DNA from 3 places in the Vibrio sp. 10N genome. Region 2 is predicted to be linked to each of the others. Evidence: predicted binding sites of a transcription regulator. Region 2 holds the regulator's gene; each other region holds the start of a gene.
The links. The regulator MetJ, encoded in region 2, represses methionine synthesis genes. The targets are predictions, from matches to a motif close to TTAGACNTNTANANGTCTAA.
Positions count from the first base shown of each region.

Region 1: a site for MetJ is predicted at 1,371-1,390, ahead of metK (methionine adenosyltransferase). Genes of this name have one in related genera too.
Region 3: a site for MetJ is predicted at 857-876, ahead of metH (methionine synthase). Genes of this name have one in related genera too.

Region 1 covers NZ_BTPM01000001.1:3,043,168-3,045,448, reverse strand. Annotated here, with positions in the region: gene metK (methionine adenosyltransferase) at 143-1,294, opposite strand; gene tkt (transketolase) at 1,605-2,281, shown strand, end outside.
Region 2 covers NZ_BTPM01000001.1:3,189,045-3,191,325, forward strand. Annotated here, with positions in the region: gene AAA946_RS14815 (O-succinylhomoserine (thiol)-lyase) at 1-868, opposite strand, end outside; gene metJ (met regulon transcriptional regulator MetJ) at 1,140-1,460, shown strand; gene AAA946_RS14825 (malic enzyme-like NAD(P)-binding protein) at 1,678-2,281, opposite strand, start outside.
Region 3 covers NZ_BTPM01000001.1:435,041-437,321, reverse strand. Annotated here, with positions in the region: gene metH (methionine synthase) at 1-809, opposite strand, end outside; gene AAA946_RS02290 (cation:proton antiporter) at 1,099-2,281, shown strand, end outside.

The DNA of each region.
Region 1 (2,281 bases), 150 kb from region 2:
AGAAGGGTATTAAATACAAGCTACAAGATAAGAAATTAACACTTTTGCAACAAAGTGTTTGAAAAGACAGGATTAAAAAAATAAAAAAGCCCTCAAAAAATTTTGAGGGCTTTTTTGGAGTAAAAACTCAGGCTAAGAGTAATTACAGACCAGCAAACTCACGTAGGATTGCTGCTTTATCTGTCGCTTCCCAAGGGAATTCTTCGCGACCGAAGTGGCCGTATGCTGCTGTCTTTTTGTAGATAGGCTGAAGCAGGTTTAGCATCTCTTGTAGACCGTATGGACGTAGGTCGAAGTTTTGACGAACCGCTTCTACGATGATGTCGTGAGAAACTTTTTCAGTACCAAATGTCTCAACCATGATAGACGTTGGATCCGCAACACCGATTGCGTAAGACAGTTGGATCTCACAACGGTCAGCCATACCAGCCGCTACGATGTTCTTCGCTACATAACGTGCTGCGTATGCTGCAGAACGGTCAACTTTTGATGGATCTTTACCAGAGAATGCACCGCCACCGTGACGAGCTGCACCGCCGTAGGTATCAACGATGATCTTACGACCTGTTAGACCACAGTCACCCATAGGACCGCCGATTACGAAACGACCGGTTGGGTTGATGAAGAAGTTGGTTTCTTTGTTGATCCACTCAGATGGTAGTACTGGCTTGATGATCTCTTCCATTACCGCTTCACGCAGATCAGGTGTTGAGATTGAATCACAGTGCTGAGTTGAAAGAACAACCGCATCGATACCCACGATCTTACCTTGGTCGTATTGGAACGTTACCTGAGACTTAGCGTCTGGACGTAGCCAAGGTAGAGTGCCGTTTTTACGTACTTCTGCTTGCTTTTGAACAAGGCGGTGAGAGTAAGTAATAGGTGCTGGCATTAGGATGTCAGTTTCGTTCGTTGCGTAACCGAACATGATGCCTTGGTCGCCTGCGCCTTGCTCTTTAGGATCCGCTTTATCAACACCTTGGTTGATATCTGGAGACTGCTTACCGATGGTGTTTAGAACGGCACAAGAGTCCGCATCAAAACCCATATCAGAGTGCACGTAGCCGATTTCGCGAACGGTTTCACGAGTTAGCTCTTCGATGTCTACCCATGCTGAAGTGGTGATCTCACCACCCACCATCACCATGCCAGTCTTAACGTAAGTTTCACAAGCAACACGTGCTTTTGGATCTTGTTCTAGGATTGCATCAAGAACCGCGTCAGAGATTTGGTCTGCGATTTTATCTGGATGGCCTTCTGATACTGACTCAGAAGTAAACAGGTGCTTAGCCATGAGAGCTCCAATTACTGTTTTTAAGCGAGTGTCTAATTACTCACTTGTAATAAATTCAATGATATATAGTAGGTGTATCTACATCTAGACGTCTATTCTAGTCATCAATGTTCGATTAGCAAGCGATTTTTGCTTTTAACATATAGCCAAACGTTTGCCTGTTTTAAACGCTGCGAGCCATATTCAGCCGACATTATTCGGCGAAAATGCCAAAAAATGACGGTAAATCGTTTGCAGAGACTATATCGCTTTGCGACAATAGCGGCCGCTGATTATTCAATCAGTCTATGAAAAACTTGGAATTCGCTTAATGCACTCAGGAGCAGACATGTCTTCTCGTAAACAACTCGCTAATGCAATCCGCGCGCTAAGCATGGATGGTGTTCAACAAGCTAACTCAGGTCACCCAGGTGCACCTATGGGTATGGCAGATATCGCTGAAGTTCTTTGGCGTTCTCACCTAAATCACAACCCGTCAAACCCAGAGTGGGCTGACCGCGACCGTTTTGTTCTGTCTAACGGCCACGGCTCTATGCTGATTTACTCTCTGCTTCACCTCAGCGGCTACGAGCTGTCAATTGACGATCTTAAAAACTTCCGTCAACTGCACTCAAAAACGCCTGGTCACCCAGAGTACGGCTACGCACCAGGTATCGAGACGACGACTGGCCCTCTAGGCCAAGGCATCACTAACGCGGTTGGTATGGCGATTGCTGAGAAATCTCTTGCAGCGCAATTCAACAAAGAAGGTCACGACATCGTTGACCACTTCACTTATGTCTTCATGGGTGATGGCTGTCTGATGGAAGGTATCTCTCACGAAGCGTGTTCACTAGCGGGTACTCTAGGTCTTGGTAAGCTGATCGCTTTCTGGGATGACAACGGCATCTCTATTGATGGCGAAGTGGAAGGCTGGTTCTCTGATGATACGCCTAAACGCTTTGAAGCGTACGGCTGGCACGTAATCCCTGCAGTAGACGGTCACGA
Region 2 (2,281 bases):
CAATCTCATGGCCCGGATGCTCAGGTAAGCTCGGGTGATAAATCACTTTCACTAATGGTTGCGGCTTGAGAAAATCGAGGATCTGTTGCGAGCTTTCTTCATGAACACGCATACGAGCACCAAGGGTACGAATACCGCGCAGCGTCATATAGCTATCAAATGGCGTGCCCGTCGCACCAATACAGTTGCCCCACCAGCCTAGCTCTTCGGCGTGTTCTTCGGTTTTAGTGATCACCACACCGCCAATCACATCAGAGTGACCGTTGATATATTTAGTGGTTGAGTGAATAACAAAGTCCGCACCAAGCTCAAGAGGCTTTTGGTACACCGGTGTCAAAAAGGTATTGTCCACGGCCACCAGCGCGCCCACTTTTTTTGCTTTTTCGCACACAGCAGCGATATCCACCACACGCACTAACGGGTTTGATGGTGTTTCTAGCAAGATGAGTTTTGGCTTTTTCTCAAGCGCGGCATCAAAAGCTTGTTCATCACTTTGATCGACAAATTGAACCTTGAAGTCGCCTTTTTGTGCTCGCGTGTTAAATAAACGGTAAGTACCGCCATAACAATCGTGAGGGGCAATAATGGTGTCTTCAGGGCCTAAGAAAGCAGAGACCCAAAGGTTAAGCGCAGAAGTACCACAGTTGGTCACGACCGCACCTTTACCAGATTCCAGCTCATACAGAGCGGTTTCTAGTAAACCTCGGTTTGGGTTTCCTGAGCGGGTGTAATCGTAAGTCGGCACTTCCCCAAACGCAGGGAATCCGTAGTTAGTAGAAAGATAAATAGGTGGCACCACAGCGTGATGCTGGGTATCCGATTCGATACCAGTACGTACGGCTATTGTCGCTGGCTTCCGATTGCTCATAGAAACTTCCTTTCTCAGATCGCATGGCTAGTAGGTGTAACCACAGTGTCCACTTTTGTCGGTAATATGGGAACCGGCAAAAGCCACAAACGTTAAAGAATTAACATTGCATTAAAATAAATGTCCACATTCGTTGAACCACTTTACTTGCCAAAATGTGAGACGTCAACACTTCTAGACGTCTATATGTCTTTGCTTATGGCGGTAAATCCCGCTAAAATTGCAGCATTCTTATTACTACTATTTATGATTAACAGAGCGAAGGTGTGTAATGGCAGATTGGAATGGTGAATACATTAGCCCATATGCGGAGCACGGTAAGAAAAGCGAACAGGTAAAAAAAATCACAGTGTCTATCCCGCTGAAGGTGCTAAAGGTATTGACTGATGAGCGTACTCGCCGCCAAATCAATAACTTACGCCATGCAACCAACAGTGAGCTATTGTGCGAAGCTTTCCTGCACGCCTACACTGGCCAGCCGCTTCCAACCGACGAAGATTTGAGAAAAGACCGTCCAGATGACATCCCAACAGAAGCAAAAGAGCTAATGACGGCGATGGGGATTGAGTTTGAAGCGTTTGATGAAGAGTAACGCTTAAACGGAAGTAAAAAAGACGGTATTAATACCGTCTTTTTTTATTCGTCATCCTCACGAAAGTGAGGATCTTTGTCAGCGCATATGGTGCTCAACTTACGTGAGTCACTCGCTGCGAGAGATCCCCTTTTTCAAGGGGATGACGAAAGCGCACCGGGGTGACTGGTAACAGGGAGGATAGACGATATAGCGTCAATACTACGCAGTTGAGTAATTAAGCCATATAACTATCAGGCAACTCAATACGCGCCACACCCGATTCAACCGCTGCTTTCGCGACCGCTTTAGCTACGCGAGGTAGCAGACGTGGATCCATCGGTTTTGGAATGATGTAGTCTTTACCAAACGTCAGCGCTTCAACACCGGCAGCATCCAGTACGTCTTGTGGTACTGGCTCTTTCGCTAGCTCACGAATCGCTTCGACCGCAGCCAGTTTCATTTCATCATTAATCTCGCTTGCACGAACATCCAGTGCGCCACGGAAGATAAACGGGAAACACAGTACGTTGTTTACTTGGTTTGGATAGTCTGAACGACCGGTGCCCATGATTAGGTCATCACGAACTTGGTGAGCAAGCTCCGGTTTGATTTCTGGATCAGGGTTTGAACAAGCAAACACAATCGGCTTGTCCGCCATTAACGTCAACGCTTCTGGTGGCAGCAAATCTGGACCCGATACACCAAGGAATAAGTCGGCACCTTCAATCACATCTTCTAGCGTGCGTTTGTCGGTGTTATTAGCAAACAACTGTTTGTACTCGTTAAGATCGTCACGACGAGTGTGGATCACACCTTTGCGATCCAGCATGTAGATCTTT
Region 3 (2,281 bases), 2.8 Mb from region 2:
TCAACATACTGTCTTAGCTCATCAGGGCCAAGTGCACAGTTAAGACCGAAAGAGAGTGGCTGCACGTGGCGCAGTGCGTTGTAGAAAGCCTCAGTGGTTTGCCCTGAAAGCGTACGACCAGACGCATCGGTGATGGTACCTGAGATCATCACTGGAAGCTCAATGCCTAGCTCTTCAAATACCGATTCAACCGCAAACGAACAGGCTTTTGCATTTAGGGTATCGAAGATGGTTTCAATAAGAATTAAGTCACTGCCACCGCGAATCAGCGCGCGAGTGGATTCAGAATACGCTTCCACCAGCTCATCAAAACTAACATTACGGTAGCCTGGATCATTTACATCAGGAGAGATTGAACAGGTACGGTTGGTTGGGCCAAGTACACCGGCGACATAACGAGGGCGTTCTGGCGTTTTGGCTGTCCACTCATCGGCAGCGATTCTGGCAAGTCTGGCCGCTTCGTAGTTGATTTCCTCACTCAGCGATTCCATCTCATAATCGGCCATAGCGATTGTAGTGGCGTTGAAAGTGTTGGTTTCAAGAATATCCGCACCCGCTTCTAGGTAACCGCTATGGATCTCTTTAATAAGATCTGGCTGAGTTAAAACTAAAAGATCATTGTTACCTTTAAGATCACACTGCCACTCTGCAAAACGCTCACCGCGATAGTCCTCTTCTTCAAGCTTGTATCCTTGGATCATGGTGCCCATACCACCATCGATCAAAAGAATTCGCTGCTTGAGCTGATTTTCTATCTGCGATTTCTTACCTTGAGCATGACTGCTTTCAACGTACTTACTACTTCCCACGATACTGCCTCATTCCTTGCTAATGCTGTCATCGTATCACAGATTTTTTAGAAATCTAGACGTCTAAAAAATCTTTACTGACTTGTTATCCCTTCAAACTATCGGACTCTCGAAGCAGAAACAAGTCGTTCGTCGTCGAGTTAGTCAACGGAACGAATAAAAAGCAACGACCCCGCTCAAGCCACATCAAAATATAGATTTGACAAATAAATTAGCAAATAGAGATTGATATTCATGAGTGAGAAGAACAAAATCCCATTAACATTTATTTACATATCTAGGTGAAGTGATGTCCGTCTATCAGACTTTGTGCTTTTTATCCGCGGCAGCCATGCTAATTGCTCTAATAAACAGCAAGATAGGTAAAATGCAAACCACCATCGCAATAACTGCTGGGGCAATGATGCTATCACTGCTCATCTTAGTCGCAGGTCAAAATGATTGGTTTCATTTAACCGAGCTCGCGACAGAAACCGTCGCTGACATCGATTTTGAAGACTTTCTACTGCAGGGCATTCTTGGCTTTCTATTGTTTGCCGGTGGTTTAGGTATCAAACTTCCTTACCTGAAAGATCAGAAATGGGAAATCACAGTTCTTGCGTTGGCTGCGACTTTATTCTCTACGTTCTTCATCGGTTTTGTTCTGTATGGGTTCTGCTTACTGATCGGGATTGATTTTGGTCTTATCTACTGTCTGTTGTTTGGTGCACTGATTTCACCTACCGACCCCATTGCCGTGCTCGCTATCGTTAAGAAGCTGGATGCGCCTCAGCGCATTTCTACCCAAGTAGAGGGTGAGTCTCTGTTCAATGACGGCTTTGGGTTGGTGATCTTTGTTACCCTATTTACCATTGCTTTCGGCACGGAAGCACCAACTGTAGGCAGCGTTACTGCATTATTCTTACAAGAAGCCATTGGTGGCATTGTTTATGGCTTTGCGCTCGGTCTGGTGTTCCATTACCTCATAAGCTCAACCGACGATCACTCGATGGAGTTGCTACTCACCATAGGTATCCCAACTGCAGGGTATGCTTTTGCCGAGTTCCTTCACGTATCCGGCCCTCTCTCCATGGTGGTGTCTGGCATCATGATTGGCAACTGGACCCGCTACATTGGATTCTCGAAAGAATCAGAGGAGCACCTTGACCACTTTTGGGAGCTTGTTGATGAGTTCTTAAATGGCGTGCTATTTCTGCTTATTGGTATGTCGATGCTGCTGTTCCAATTCCACCAAGAAGACTGGATCATGATGGCCATCTCTGTACCTCTTGTGCTTTGCGCGCGCTATTTAAGCGTCGCGTTAGCCTACGTTGGTTTTAAGCGCTATCGTCGCTACAACCCTTGGTCAGTGCGAATTCTCACTTGGGGAGGCTTACGCGGAGGTCTGGCACTGGCGATGGCACTGTCTATCCCATCAGGAATCTGGGTGATCGAAGATAAGCTTATCGATGTGAAAGAAATCATCATGGTCA